2 regions of the Janthinobacterium sp. GW822-FHT07H11 genome follow, and region 1 is predicted to be linked to the other one. Evidence: predicted binding sites of a transcription regulator. Region 1 holds the regulator's gene; the other holds the start of a gene.
The links. The regulator sigma-54, encoded in region 1, starts transcription at its own class of promoters, with help from an activator protein. The targets are predictions, from matches to a motif close to TGGCANGNAANCTGCTTT.
Positions count from the first base shown of each region.

Region 2: pedF (cytochrome c-550 PedF) is a predicted target of sigma-54. The motif match lies at 2,670-2,687, and genes of this name have one in related genera.

Region 1 covers NZ_CM179507.1:898,736-905,851, reverse strand. The annotation lists gene AC3RCJ_RS04015 (enoyl-CoA hydratase/isomerase family protein) at 1-653, opposite strand, end outside; gene hpf (ribosome hibernation-promoting factor, HPF/YfiA family) at 781-1,143, opposite strand; gene AC3RCJ_RS04005 (RNA polymerase factor sigma-54) at 1,213-2,691, opposite strand; gene lptB (LPS export ABC transporter ATP-binding protein) at 2,696-3,451, opposite strand; gene lptA (lipopolysaccharide transport periplasmic protein LptA) at 3,451-4,029, opposite strand; gene lptC (LPS export ABC transporter periplasmic protein LptC) at 4,055-4,666, opposite strand; gene AC3RCJ_RS03985 (KdsC family phosphatase) at 4,711-5,244, opposite strand; gene AC3RCJ_RS03980 (KpsF/GutQ family sugar-phosphate isomerase) at 5,244-6,278, opposite strand; gene AC3RCJ_RS03975 (cation:proton antiporter domain-containing protein) at 6,364-7,116, shown strand, end outside.
Region 2 covers NZ_CM179507.1:1,378,408-1,385,523, reverse strand. The annotation lists gene AC3RCJ_RS06210 (TonB-dependent receptor family protein) at 1-1,127, shown strand, start outside; gene AC3RCJ_RS06205 (substrate-binding periplasmic protein) at 1,289-2,122, opposite strand; gene pedF (cytochrome c-550 PedF) at 2,148-2,633, opposite strand; gene rtcA (RNA 3'-terminal phosphate cyclase) at 2,765-3,784, opposite strand; gene AC3RCJ_RS06190 (RtcB family protein) at 3,801-5,036, opposite strand; gene AC3RCJ_RS06185 (vWA domain-containing protein) at 5,307-6,878, opposite strand; gene rtcR (RNA repair transcriptional activator RtcR) at 7,083-7,116, shown strand, end outside.

The DNA of each region.
Region 1 (7,116 bases):
AGCGCCTTGACGGCCACCGGCAAGCCTTCGCCCGGCGTCGAGTCGAACAGCGCCAGCAGCGCCCCCATCTGCGCCTCGGGCAGGTACACATCGGCCAGCCCCGTGTACAGGGCATCGGCCGCGCCGATCGTCAGCCCCGTCAAGCCCAGGTACAGGCCCAGCCGGCCCGGCAGGCGGGACAGGAAATAACTGCCGCCCACGTCGGGGAACAGGCCGATATTGACTTCCGGCATGGCCATGCGCGTGCGGTCCGTGACGATGCGCAAGCGGTTGCCGGGGCCTGCCTGGGCCACGCCCATGCCGCCGCCCATCACGACGCCATCCATCACGGCAATATACGGTTTCGGATAGAAATGAATTAAATGATTTAAAGCATATTCTTCTGTAAAGAAATCTTCCAGCAGCGCGCTGCCACCCTGCGGCGTGGCCAGGCCCGCGTCGTAAAAGAAACGGATGTCGCCACCGGCGCACAGGGCTTTTTCGCTGCTCGATCGTATCACCACGGCGTCCACCTGCGGGTCGTCGCGCCAGGCCAGCAGGGCGGCGCTCAGGGCACGCACCATCTCCAGCGACAGCGAATTCAAGGCTTTCGGGCGGTCGAGCACGATATGGCCCGTGCGGTGGCGGATGGAGGTCTGGACGAAGTCGCTCATGGCAGAAGGGAAAGAAGTGAGGATGGCGCATTCTAGCGCTTTCACCATGGGCATTGCGTTCCGCAGGACGCAAAAAAGGGCGCAATCTGCGCCCTTAGTTGATCACAACTGGGGGAAGCCGGTGGCCTTAGACGGCGACGACGGCGTCTTCCTCTGAGTTGTCTGGCAGATGCTTGATCGCCTCTTTACCGTGCCCTTGCACTTTGGTTTTGTATTTCATCACTTGCCTGTCGAGCTTGTCGATCAGGGTATCGATTGCGGCATACAAGTCGTGTGCCAGGCTTTCCACATAGACGGTCTTGCCACTCAGACGCAGGTTGACTTCGGCCTTTTGACGTTTTTCTTTCTCTTTGAGGTTATCCACGGTCAGAATCACGGCGATATCGATGACTTGATCGAAATGACGTTTCACGCGTTCCAGCTTCGTTTGTACGTATTCACGGATGGCTGGTGTCACTTCGAGATGATGTCCGCTGATGGTGAGATTCATACACACTCCTAAAGATGATCGGGTTCGTGCGGTGTCCATCGATTCCGGCCCGCAGAGGAACCGAAAAAACTACAAGCACTTACGCAGACTCACTGGCGGAATTTTCAACGCTTCCCGGTATTTGGCAACAGTACGTCGCGCAATCACCATGCCTTGTTCCCCCAGCATGTCCGCAATCTTACTGTCGGATAAAGGATTTTTAGGGTCTTCTGCTCCTGTCAGTTGCACGATCAATGCCCGTATCGCCGTCGACGATGCTTCACCCCCCGCTTCGGTGGCGACGTGGCTACCAAAGAAATATTTCAACTCAAACATGCCATGCGGGGTCAGCATGTACTTTTGGGTTGTTACCCGCGAGATAGTACTCTCGTGTAAACCCAGTGTATCAGCTATTTCACGGAGCACAAGGGGGCGCATGGCAACGGCGCCATGCGAGAAAAAGTTCTTTTGTCTTTCTACTATCGCCTGCGCCACGCGCAGGATGGTGTCGAAGCGCTGGCGCATGTTCTTGATCAGCCACTTGGCTTCCTGCAACTGCGCGCCCATGGCGCCTTCGCCCTTGCCCTGTTTCAATAAATTGGCGTACATGGCGTTCACGCGCAGGCGCGGCATGACGTCGTTGTTCAGGGTGACCTGCCAGCCATTGCGCGCCCGTTTGACGACCACGTCGGGCACCACGTAGTCGGACACGTCGGAAGCGAACACGGCGCCCGGATGCGGGTTGCACAGGCGGATCACCGTCTGCGCCTCGCGCAAGTCTTCCTCGTCGCAATCGAGGGCCTTTTTCAGCTTGTTGAAATCGCGCTGGGCAAACCAGGCCAGGTGCTTTTCCACGATGACGAGGGCCATGCGCCGCGTCACCAGGGCGACGTGCGGCAAGCGCTTGATCTGCAGCGCCAGGCATTCGGATGCATTGCGCGCGCCCACGCCCGGCGGATCGAAACTTTGCAGCAGCGACAGGGCCGTGCGCAGCTCGTCGGCGTCGATTTCCAGCTCTTCCGGCAGGCGCGCCAGGATGTCGTCGAGCGACTCTTCCAGGTAGCCGTTGTCATCGAGCGCGTCGATGATCAGCTCGACCAGCGCGCGGTCGCGCAACTCGAGCACCGTCACGCGCATCTGCTCCATCAGGTGCTCGCGCAGGGTGCAGTGATGGGCTTCCAGCTGCGGGCGCGCATCTTCGTCGTCGGGCGCCTTGCCCCGGCTCGCCTCGCTCCAGTCGCTGTCGCCGCCATCCATGGCGGGCGGGCTGTCGGCGCCGTCGCCGTCGAAGGTTTCCGCTTCGGCCGGCGCCGCAGGCGCTTCCTGGCCCGGCGGCTGGGGCGGCGCTTCGGCCGGCGCGGCCGTGGAGCTCAAGGCGCCGTCGGACAACAGGCGCAGCGAACGGTCGAGCGGATCGTCGAGGCGTTCGAGCAAGGGATTATCCGTCAGCAATTGCTCTAGTTCCTGGTGCAATTCCAGGGTCGATAATTGCAGCAGGCGTATCGATTGCTGCAACTGCGGCGTCAGTGCCAGATGCTGCGAAGTGCGCAGCTGCAATGATTGTTTCATTGGCTCACATGCGGAAATGTTCGCCCAGATAGACCCGGCGTACCGACTCGTTCGCGATGATGTCGTCGGGGCGTCCCGACGCCAGCACCGAGCCCTGGTTGATGATGTAGGCGCGGTCGCAAATACCGAGCGTCTCGCGCACATTATGATCGGTGATCAGCACGCCGATATTGCGCTCTTTCAAGAAACGCACGATGCGCTGGATCTCGATCACGGCGATCGGATCGACGCCGGCAAACGGCTCGTCGAGCAGCACGAAACGCGGATCGGTGGCCAGCGCGCGGGCGATTTCCACGCGGCGGCGCTCGCCGCCCGACAGGGACAGCGCCTGGTTTTCGCGCAGTTTTTCAATCTGCAAGTCGGCCAGCAATTTATCCAGGCGCTCCTCGATCTCGGCCTTCTTCAGGGGGCGGCCTTCGACGGTCTGGATTTCCAGCACGGCGCGGATATTGTCCTCCACCGTCAGCTTGCGGAACACGGACGCTTCCTGCGGCAGGTAGGACAGGCCCATCTGCGCGCGGCGGTGGATCGGCAGGCTGGAAATATCCACGCCGCTGATATCGATGCTGCCGCCGTCCGATGGCACCAGGCCGACGATCATGTAGAACGAGGTGGTCTTGCCGGCGCCGTTGGGGCCCAGCAGGCCCACCACTTCGCCGCATTCGACCTGCAGCGACACGTCATGCACGACTTGCCGCTTGCCATAGGTTTTCTGCAGCCCGCGAACGATCAAGGTGCTGCCGCAACGTGTATTTTCCATTATTTCTTTCCTGGCGCGGGAGCGGCAGGCGCTTTCTCCGCCGGTGCCTTGTTCTTCGGCTGGATCACCATGCGCACGCTGCCGGCGCCCGGGGTGCTGGTGCCGCTGTCGCTATTTTCCATCGTGAAGACTTCCTTGCGGCTGTCATACGAGATGAAGGCGCCATTGGCCACGTCGGTGGGCTTGCTGCCCTCCAGGCGCGTCAGCTTGGCCTTGGAAAACAGTTTCACCACTTCCGTCTTGTTATCGTATTCCACGCGCTCCGCCTCGCCTTCCACCCACAGGTCGCCGGCGCCATCGCGCTTCTGGCGGAAGGTGGCCAGCTTGCCCGGATCGGCCCAGAAGGTAATGAACTGATAACCCTGCGGATCTTCCGTGATCAGGGCGCGGCCCGCCTTCATGGTCAGGGTCCCCTTGACCAGCACCACGTCGCCCGTCAAGGTGCGCGTCTGCTTGACGTCATCGACCTGGCCGCGCTGGGCCGTAATGACGGCTTCCTTTTCGGAATCGGCTTTCTCGGCATGCGCGCTGCCCATCACGGCCAGCGAAAATAGGGTCAACAGCAAGATGTTCTTCATATTAGGGTTCCTTGTTTGCATTCTGTCATTTGGCCGCAGCGCTCTTGCGCGGCTTGGGCGGATAGACGATGCGCAGCGCCTGCTGCACTTCCACCACGCCCGTGGCATTATTGGCGGCCATGCCCACGCCCGTGATGCGCGAGGCCCCCATCAGCAGATCGACGGGCACGTCCGTGACCATGCGCTCCTCATCGGGAAATACCGTCAGCGCCTCCGTCTTGAGCGTCATGTTTTGCGCCTTCGGGCTGGCGACGCGGTCGATCACGACCTTGCGGTGCAATTGCAGCCGGGTATTGCCCTGGTCGATATGCGCCAGTTCCGCGTTCATGTTCATCGGCGGCATGTCGGGCGTCAGCTTGCGCACGAAGGGCTGGTCGATATCGGAGGAATCATCGGCCGGATAGTGCGTGAGCTTGGTACCGGACACGATATAGCTGGGCTTGCCCGTCAAGTCCATGCGCACCAGGCTGAAATTGGTGACGAAATAGTCGGGCTCGTCCAGATGCTTGCTGGCATTGATATCCTGGCTATTCTTGTTCATCACTTCGAGCAGCCAGAAGCTGCCCAACGCGAACACGATCGCGCCCAGCACGGTAAAAATCATGCGCCAGCGATGGGCGCCTCCTGGCTTACGCATATTGCTTCACTCTTTCAAATGTCGCTGGTGGCAAGGCTCGCGCCCTACTCCAGGAACGGCGCCATGACGCGCGCATAGTTATCCTGGGCACGCAGCAGGAATTCGCAGATCTCGCGCACCGCGCCGCGTCCGCCGCCAGCCTGGGTCACGTGGTGCGCCAGGCCCTGCACTTCCGGGCGCCCGCCCGGCACGCTGACGGCAAAGCCGACGCGCTTGAGGATGGGCGCGTCGATGACATCGTCGCCGATGTAGCCGCATTGTTCTTCCGTCAAGCCCGTCAGCGCCAGCAATTCGCGAAACGGGGTCAGCTTGTCATGCCCGCCCTGGTGCACATGGGTAATGCCCAGGTCCTGCGCGCGGCGCGCCGTGATGGGCGAGCGGCGCGCGCTGATGATGGCCGTCTGCACGCCCGATTCCTGCAGCAGCTTGATGCCCAGGCCATCATACACATTAAACGTTTTCATCATCTCGCCGTCCGGGCCGAAATGCAGGCTGCCGTCGGTCAGCACGCCGTCGACGTCAAAGATCATCAGTTTGACCTTGGCCGCGCGTGCCAGGTTGTCCGCCACGCTGTCCATCAGATCACCTTCGCTTGCGTCAGATCATGGATATGCAGCGCGCCGACCAGCTTGCCGTCGGCATCGACCACCAGCATCTGGTTGATGCGGAACTGCTCCATCACGGCCACGGCGTCGACGGCCAGGCGTTCGGGCGCGATGCTGCGCGGCTGCGCATGCATGACGTCGCGGATCGCCACTTGCGTGAAGTCCTGCACGCGCTCGAACATGCGGCGCAAGTCGCCATCGGTAAACACGCCCACGGGGCGCTGGTCCGCATCGACGACGGCCGTCATGCCCATGCCCTTTTTCGTCATTTCTTCCAGCGCCTGCAGCAGGGAAGCGTCCACGGGCACCTTGGGCACCCGTTCGCCGCTGCGCATGACGTCATGCACATGCGTGAGCAGGCGCCGGCCCAGGGCGCCGCCCGGGTGCGAGCGGGCGAAATCTTCTTCCTTGAAGCCGCGCAAGTCGAGCAAGGCCACGGCCAGGGCGTCGCCCAGGGCCAGGGTGACGGTGGTGCTGGCCGTCGGCGCCAGGTTCAGCGGACAGGCTTCTTTCTCAACAGAAATATCCAGGTGCACATCGGCCAGCTGCGCCAGGCTGGAATGCGGCTTGCCCGTCATGGCGATCAGCACGCCGCCCATGCGCTTGACGACCGGCATGATGGCCATCAGTTCCGATGACTCGCCCGAGTACGATATGGCAATGAAAGCATCATCCGAGGTGACCATGCCCAGGTCGCCATGGGCCGCTTCGGCCGGATGCACGAACATAGCCGGCGTGCCGGTGGAAGCGAGGGTGGCGGCAATCTTGCGCGCGATATGGCCGGACTTGCCGATGCCGGAGACGACGACTCTCCCCTTGCATTGCAGCAACATCGCCACGGCGCGGCCGACGCTGTCGTCCGTGGCCAGGCGCGCGTGCAGCGCAACGATGGCGTCGGACTCGATCTGCAAGGTGGTGCGCGCCAGCGCGACGGCGCGCTCGGTTGTGGCTTGCATGTCAATTCGATCAAAAGCTTTCAGCATTGTTTTTTCATGGGTTACACTCATGCCCAAAGTATAAACGAATTAGGAAAGCAAAAAACTTGCCAGTCGCAACAAACAACGATTTCCACTGACCTCCCCGGGCAACCCCATGTTTTCCTCGCTTGAACTGACCCTGATGTTACTCGGCAGCGCCGTGCTGGGCGTGGTCGCTTTCAGAATGTTGCACTTGCCGCCCATGCTGGGCTACCTGGCCGTCGGCATCGTCATCGGCCCCCACGCGCTGGGCCTGGCGGCCGAAAATGAAGCGAGCCATACCCTGGCCGAATTCGGCGTCGTCTTCCTGATGTTTTCCATCGGGCTCGAATTTTCGCTGCCCAAGTTTCTCGCCATGCGGCGCATCGTCTTCGGCCTAGGCATGGCACAGGTGGTCACCACCATCGTCGCCACCGTCGTCTTCGGCTGGCTGGTCGCGCGCTACCTGTCGGCCTACATCCACCTGAGCTGGCAAGCCGCGTTTGCCCTGGGCGGCGCGCTGGCCATGTCGTCGACGGCCATCGTCTCGAAAATGCTCACGGAACGGCTGGAACTCGAAAGCGAACACGGCCGCAAGATCATCGGCATCCTGCTGTTCCAGGACCTGGCCGTGGTGCCGCTGCTGATCCTGATTCCCGCCCTCACGCGCGATTCGGACAACCTGGCCGAAACCCTGGCCTGGGCCGGCGGCAAGGCCCTGGTGGTGCTGATCTTGCTGCTGTTCATCGGCCAGAAGATGGTGCGCGGCTGGCTGACCATCGTCGCCAAGCGCCGCTCGCAGGAATTGTTCATGCTCAACCTGCTCCTGATTACCCTGGGCGCCGCCTGGATCACGGAGCGGGCCGGCCTGTCGCTGGCCCTGGGCGCG
Region 2 (7,116 bases), 480 kb from region 1:
CAGCCAGCCATTCGGGCGGCGTGGTCGACTTCCAGCGCCAGTTCTACGGCATCGACACCAACTGGCTGCACGTCAACCAGCTGGCTGGCGGCAAGCTGAGCACCACCATCGGCATCGATTACGGCCGCTCCAGCGATGACCGCACCGGCTATGAGAATTACATTGGCAATACCTTTGGCGTGAAGGGCAAGCTGCGCCGCGACGAGCAGGATGTCGTCTCCAGCCTCGATCCGTATCTCCAGATGGAATGGCAAAGCGGGCCATGGCTGCTCAGCGCAGGTTTGCGCTACAGCAAGATGAAAGTGTCGGTCAACGACCACTTCCTCGGCAATGGCAACGACAGCGGCAGCCTGGAATACAGCCACACGACGCCCGTGCTGGGCCTGCTGTATAAACTGACGCCGAACGTCAACGTCTACGCCAGCGCCGCGCGCGGCTTCGAAGCGCCCACCCTGAACGAACTGTTTTACTCGGGTACGGGCGGCGGCTTCAATTACCAGCTGAAACCGGCCACCAGCACCAACCTGGAAGCGGGCATCAAGGCCAGGATCAACAACAATACGCATGTGAACGCGGCTGTGTTCCAGATCAAGACCAACGACGAACTGGTGGTCGACAAGTCCAGCGGCGGACGCACCAGCTATCGCAATGCAGGTAAAACCTTGCGCCAGGGCATGGAAGTATCGCTGGACTCGACCCTGCCGTATGGCTTCACGACAAAAGTGGCGCTGACCAGCCTGCACGCCGTGTATGACCAGGCGTTTGGCAACGTGCGCGAAGGCAGCCGCCTGCCGGGCGTGCCCAGCGCCAACCTGTTCGCGGAACTGGCCTGGAAAGACACGCTCGACCGTTTCGGCGCGGCGCTGGAAAGCGTGGCCAGCAATCAGGTGTATGCGGAAGACAGCAACAGTGAAAAGCCGGCGCCCGGCTACACGGTGTTCAATGCGCGCGTCAACGCCAAACAAAACGTGGGGAATTGGCGCTTCAAGGAGTTTGCCCGCCTGAACAATCTTTTCGACAAGACCTACGTGGGCTCCGTCATCGTCGGCGACAGCAACAAGCGCTACTATGAAGCGGCGCCGGGACGCAATTGGTTGTTGGGCGTCAGCGCCCAATACGCGTTTTAAGAACACCTGAGAAAAAGTCCATGGCCGCGTTGCATTGCCTTGTCGTACTATTCGTACTGCCTGCGGCAATGCGCCTTGCCCTGAACATTTTTCAGGCGTCCTCATGAAAAAGCCCGCGCATCTTCCAATGCGCGGGCTTTATTATCATCCAACATGGCCTGTTACGGCCGCGCTTCCTTCACGCCATACTTTTCAAAGATGGCTTTTAGCTCCCCGCTGGCTGCCATCTCGTTCATGGCTGCCTGCAGCAGCTTGGCCACGTCGAGCTGCTCCTTGCTGACGGCCAGTCCCACGGCCCAGCCGGCACGCGGCAGGCGCGAAAATGCCACTTCGCTCAAGGGGAAGGCAGGGTCGCTTTTCAGCACCGACTCGATTTCCGAGCGGTTCGCCAGCACGGCGTCGAGCTTGCCTGCCTGCAATTGCTGCAAGGCTTCGGCGGCCGTGTCGAAGATGCGCACGTCGTCGCGGTATCGGCCATTGTCTTCGCCCAGCATCAGCATGGCGGCGATCGACACCTTTTCCACGCCGATGCGCTTGCCGGCCAGCGAAGCGACGCCGTCGAACTGCGGCACGGCTTGCGCGCTGCGCGCCAGGCGCACGGTTTCCACGTAATACGGCGCAAAGATCTCGACCTTGCTGTTGTCGGCCATCAATTGCTTGTCGACCGGCACGTGCAACATCACGTCGGCGGGACCGTAACCAAGGTAATGCCCCTTCCACACCATATTGCGCAAGTCATCGTTGAGGTTTTCGCCGGCAGGAAAGGGCAGCAGGCTCAGTTTCAGCCCCAGCTTTTTGGCCAGCGCCTCGGCAATGTCGATATCGATGCCCGCGCCCTTGTCGGAAAACGGGGCGAACTCGTTATACACGGCTACCTTCAGGCTGCCCGACTGCTGCACTTTCTGCCAGTCGGCGCGCGCCGGCGCGGCTGCGCACAGCGCCAGGCAGGCGAGCGAGAGCATCGCGCGCGCGCCCCGGAGTTGAAATGAACGCATGGGACTCCTTCGTTATCAGTTCGACCTAATTAGACTCGCGGCGGGTTTCCAGATAGGTCTTGATGGCCCACATGGCTTCCTGGTTGAACACGCCCTCGAACGGCGGCATGTACACGGCGCCATTGCGTACTTTACCGTGGCGGATGGTCGCCAGGAAATAATTGTCCGTTTCTTTGTAGCAGGCCTGTTTCTTTGTCTCATTCTTGATGCCGAAGCAATCGCGGTCCAGCTGGCGCAGGTCCGGCGCGATGCCGCCCGAGATGGCTTCGATGCCGTGGCAGCGCGCGCAGTTCTGGTTGTAGGCCGAGGTGCCCACCGTCAGGGCCAGCTTGTTGCCCCGATACGGGTTTTGTTCGAGCCACTTGTCACCCACCTTGGGCAAGCCCGTGGTGTCGACGCCTTGCGGCGTGACATTGCCGTGCGCATAAGCTTGCGGCAAGGTCAGCAGGGAAGTGAGGGCAACGGCGCCGGCGGCGGCCACGCCGAGCAGGGTACGGATGGAATAGGTCATGCTGGTCTCCTTGGTTTTTTTAGTGAATATCCAAGAAGAGCAAATGCCATGCCATGCTTGCATGCCCCTGATCCGGCCGCCCATGTATCAATTTGGAACAGCTGCAACACCTGTTTGTATCACCGCGCGCCTCAGGCGGCGGCCAGCGTGCAAATGCTGTGCCTCTCCTGCTGCTCGAAAGTGATACGCACAGGCAAGAATCTGGAAATCACCTCGGCATTCGTCAACGCATGCTGCGACACCTTGCTGCAGCTGAAAGCACCGCCGCCGGCCAGCGCCATTGGCAGCAGAAGCTGGTCCGCCAGGTGTTCACCCACGGCCGCGTCCGACTTGAGATAGGCGCGTACCTCGTTCAGCAGGCGCTTGGCCACGGATTCGGCCAGCAAGTGCTTTTCGCCGAAAGAAGTAAACACTTCCGTCACATGCTCATGCTCCAATGTCAGCAACAGGACATTGCCAGGTCCCTGGTCCGCCGGCAAGCCGACGAGGCGCAACTGCTTGCCGCTCCAGCCCATGCCCTCGGCGACGCGCTCGAGCTCGCGCTGCGCCACGTTCACATGCACGCCCGCCACCATGCTTTCCGCATACCCGGCCTTCCGCTCGCCGCGCTGCAGCAATGAAATGGGCCGCAAGCGCTGGCACGGTTGCACGCTGGCCTGCACCTCGCCACCGCCCGCGGGATGAAAGCCGTAGCGCTGCTGCGTCATCTCTACCTCGGCGCCCATCTGTTCCAGGATACGGCCATACGCGCGCTGCAGGAAATGCACGGGCGGCGCCATGGCATTGTGCGTGCCGCCGCTGATGCGCACGGTGGATGGCCCATCCGCATGCAGCAAGGCTGGCAGCAGGGTTTGCAATACCAGGGTGCAGCTGCCGGCGCTGCCGATGGCAAAGCGGTAATCGCCGCCGCGTATGGGGCCAGGCACGAATTCCAGGCTGGCTGCGCGCAGCGCCACCGGTGTCGTGCGCGCCCCGCAAATGGCGGCCGCCGCCTGCACGGCCAGCAGATGCTGGCGCAGCAAGCCGGGCGTGTCCCGCCCCGCGCGAATGTTAATCAGCCGGAATGGCTGGCCCGTGATCATCGACAGGCTCAGCGCCGAGCGCAATATCTGTCCGCCGCCTTCACCTTGCGCTCCATCAATTTCTATCATCTGTATTTTCTCTCTATTAACCTTTGACGCAAACGACCTGCTTCAGGATATGCACGACATCGACCAGCTCGCGCTGCGCCAGCATCACCGCGTCGATATCCTTGTAGGCCATCGGAATTTCATCGATCACGTTTGCATCCTTGCGGCATTCCACGCCTTGCGTGGCGCGGATCTGGTCGTCCAAGTTGAAGCGCCGCTTCGCTTCCGTGCGGCTCATCGTGCGCCCCGCGCCGTGGCTGCAGCTATGGAAGCTGTCCGCATTGCCCTTGCCGCGCACGATAAAACTCTTTGCGCCCATGGAGCCGGGAATGATGCCCAGTTCTCCGGCGCGGGCCGAGACGGCACCTTTGCGCGTGATCAACACGTCCTTGCCGAAGTGGTGTTCCTTCTGCACATAGTTATGGTGGCAGTTGACGGCTTCCACATGCGTCTGGAACGGTTTATGGATGACCGTGCGCACGGCCGCGATCAGATTCTGCATCATCACTTCGCGGTTGTTACGCGCAAAGCGCTGCGCCCAGCCCACCGCTTCCACGTAATCATCGTAATGCCGCGTGCCTTCGGCTAGGTAGGCCAGGTCCTGGTCGGGCAGGTTGATGAAGTGGGTGCGCATATCCTGCTTGGCCAGTTCGATGAAATGCGTGCCGATGGCATTGCCCACGCCGCGTGAACCCGAATGCAGCATGAACCATACGCTGCCCTGCTCGTCGAGGCACACTTCGACGAAGTGATTACCGCTGCCCAGGGTTCCCAGGTGACGATAGTTGTTCGTGTTCTTCAGCTTGGGCATTTTCAGGCAGATGGCATCGAATTCATCCTTCAGTTGCAGCCACGCGGCGTCGACCACCGAGGGCGGCGTATGCCAGGAGCCCTCGTCGCGGCCACGGTGGCCGCGCGTCTTCGGCGACATCCCGTGCGGAATGGCGCGCTCGATGGCGCTGCGCAGCGGCCCCAGATTATCGGGCAAATCATTCGCCGTCAGCGTGGTTTTCGCCGCCATCATGCCGCAACCGATGTCCACGCCCACGGCCGCCGGAATCACGGCGCCCAGGGTGGGAATCACGCTGCCGATGGTCGAGCCTTTACCCAGGTGGACGTCGGGCATGACGGCGATATGCTTGTAGATGAACGGCAGGGTCGCCGTGTTGCGCAATTGTTTTTTGGCCGCTTCTTCGACAGGCACGCCACGCGTCCACATTTTCACGGGACGGCTGCCTTCGGTATGCAGGACTTCGTATTCTTCGTTTTTCATCGCTATGCTCTTCTTCTATTGTATAGGGGGTGATGACAAGGATTGGTGAAACGCTGCCGACGCATCGGCTCTGGATGTAGTTCCACCGGCATTCATCAGTACGACAACCCGACCAGGGGGACAGGATTTCTGCCAGGCTGACTGCGCCTGGCAGGCCGGTTTGACGCGGCTGATCGATGTAATCCTGTCGGCATTCGGGGCACTGCGGCACATGACAAAGTTGGACAAGACGTCTGTTATGTAGTCTGGTCCGCATTCATGCGCTTTGCTTCAACAACTTGGTGCCGCGATATCGATGGCGGCGATTTCCCCCACCCAGTGGGCGGGGTCCAGCTGGCCGGCGGCAAAGGCGGCGATGATCCTGAAGACGTCGTCGGAAAAACCGCCGATATTCAAAATATCCTCGCGCTCCATCGCCTGCGTGGTGGCGTGCGGCGCAATATCGATGCACACCAGCTTTGCCTGCGGATTGCGCTGCTTGAAGACATGCCACTGTCCCATCGTCGCCGTGGCGCCGCTGCGTCTGGCGTCGATCCATGATTCGTTATCGGACACATAGATCACCAGGTCCGCCAGCTCCTTCTTGCTGTTCATGCGCAGCAGCGGCGCGCTGCAATTGGTGCCGCCTCCGCCGATGGCCGCCAGCCTGGCCGCGTTCACCATCACGCTGTCATCCGCGCCGAGCGCGCACTGCACCACGCTGTGCTCGAACGGCAGCACCATCGCGTCCGGATTCTTGCGCAGCATGGCCGCCGCCACCAGCGCCGCCACGTCGATGCAGCGCACGCTCGAGGTGGCGCTGCCGCGAAAGCCGCTGACGGGCGAGGCCATGGAGCCGGAAACGTCGGGGCACACCACCACCTTGCCGGCGATCCGCGGCACGTTCGCCAGCGAGATTTCCAAGGCCTGCTCCAGCGCCGCATGCACGATGCGCGGTACCTTGTCGCCAGCGGCCAGGTACGCCGACATCAGCTGGTACGGAAACACCCGTGCCCGGCCAATCGCCTCGGGATCGCGCAGCCTGGCGGCGATCAGTTCCGCCATGCCTTCAAGCTCGTACACGCCGTGGCGGGCGAAGGTATTCAAGTTCATGCGCACCATCTGCCAGCCGCCCTGGCGGGCGATCTGCGCCCACGCCTGTGCGTTCAAGGGCAGCGCCGTCAGCATCTGGAACGGCACGTCCGGAATCGCTTGCGCTGGATCAAGCTTGTAAGCTTCGAACGCAGCCAGCGCCGGCGGCAGTGCGGCCGCATCGTAGGGCTTGCCGATCAGCCAGGCGAAGAACGCGGCGCGCCAGGCATCCCCGGGTTTCGGGTGCACCATCTTGACCACGTCGGCCAGCGATGGCGCGTTCCCCACGGCGGCGGCCAGCAAGGCCTGTTCCGACGCGCCGTTCAACCATGCCTGCACGAGCTTTTTCGGACGCGATCCCAGCGACTTGCGGCCGGTGACGCCCGAACGCACGATCTGCACGAAATTGCGCAGCATCTTGCCGTTGTTAATCACGCGCTGGAAGGCCGGCGCAAATTCGGCGGCGCCCTGCCCGGCCAGCACGGCCACCAGCAAGGCTGGCATATCCTTCATGTAGCCACGCTCGCGGCAGTACACGGCCGTTTGCGCGATAAAGGCCGGCTCGACGGCCTGGCACAGCTCGATTACCTTTGCCAGCTGCGCCTCGGCGCTCGCATAAAACGTCGTGTTCAGGCAGCCTGTGGCTGCGTATTGTGCCAATTGATGGCGTGGCGTCAGCGCATACGCTGGCGCGCCTTCGGCATTGTGCGCCAGCGCCGCTGGCAAGGTCACGGTCTGTTGTGCACGCTGGAATAACTGGGCGTTGGCCATTTTTTGTCCTCTCTGCTCTCTACGTTTATCTCGCTGTTATCCCTTCTATTGCAAGCGCTGTGCCAGCTTTCAATGATTCCCCAGAAATGTCTGTAAGTAATTGATTTTATTCATCAATATTCTCTCCCTGCACTTTCAGGTGAAAATGGCGAACGTCGGAGATTCGGATACAATTATCTTTTCAGATAAACTCTTATCCAATTCATGCAAGCAAAACGCACTGTCGTCATCGGTTTTC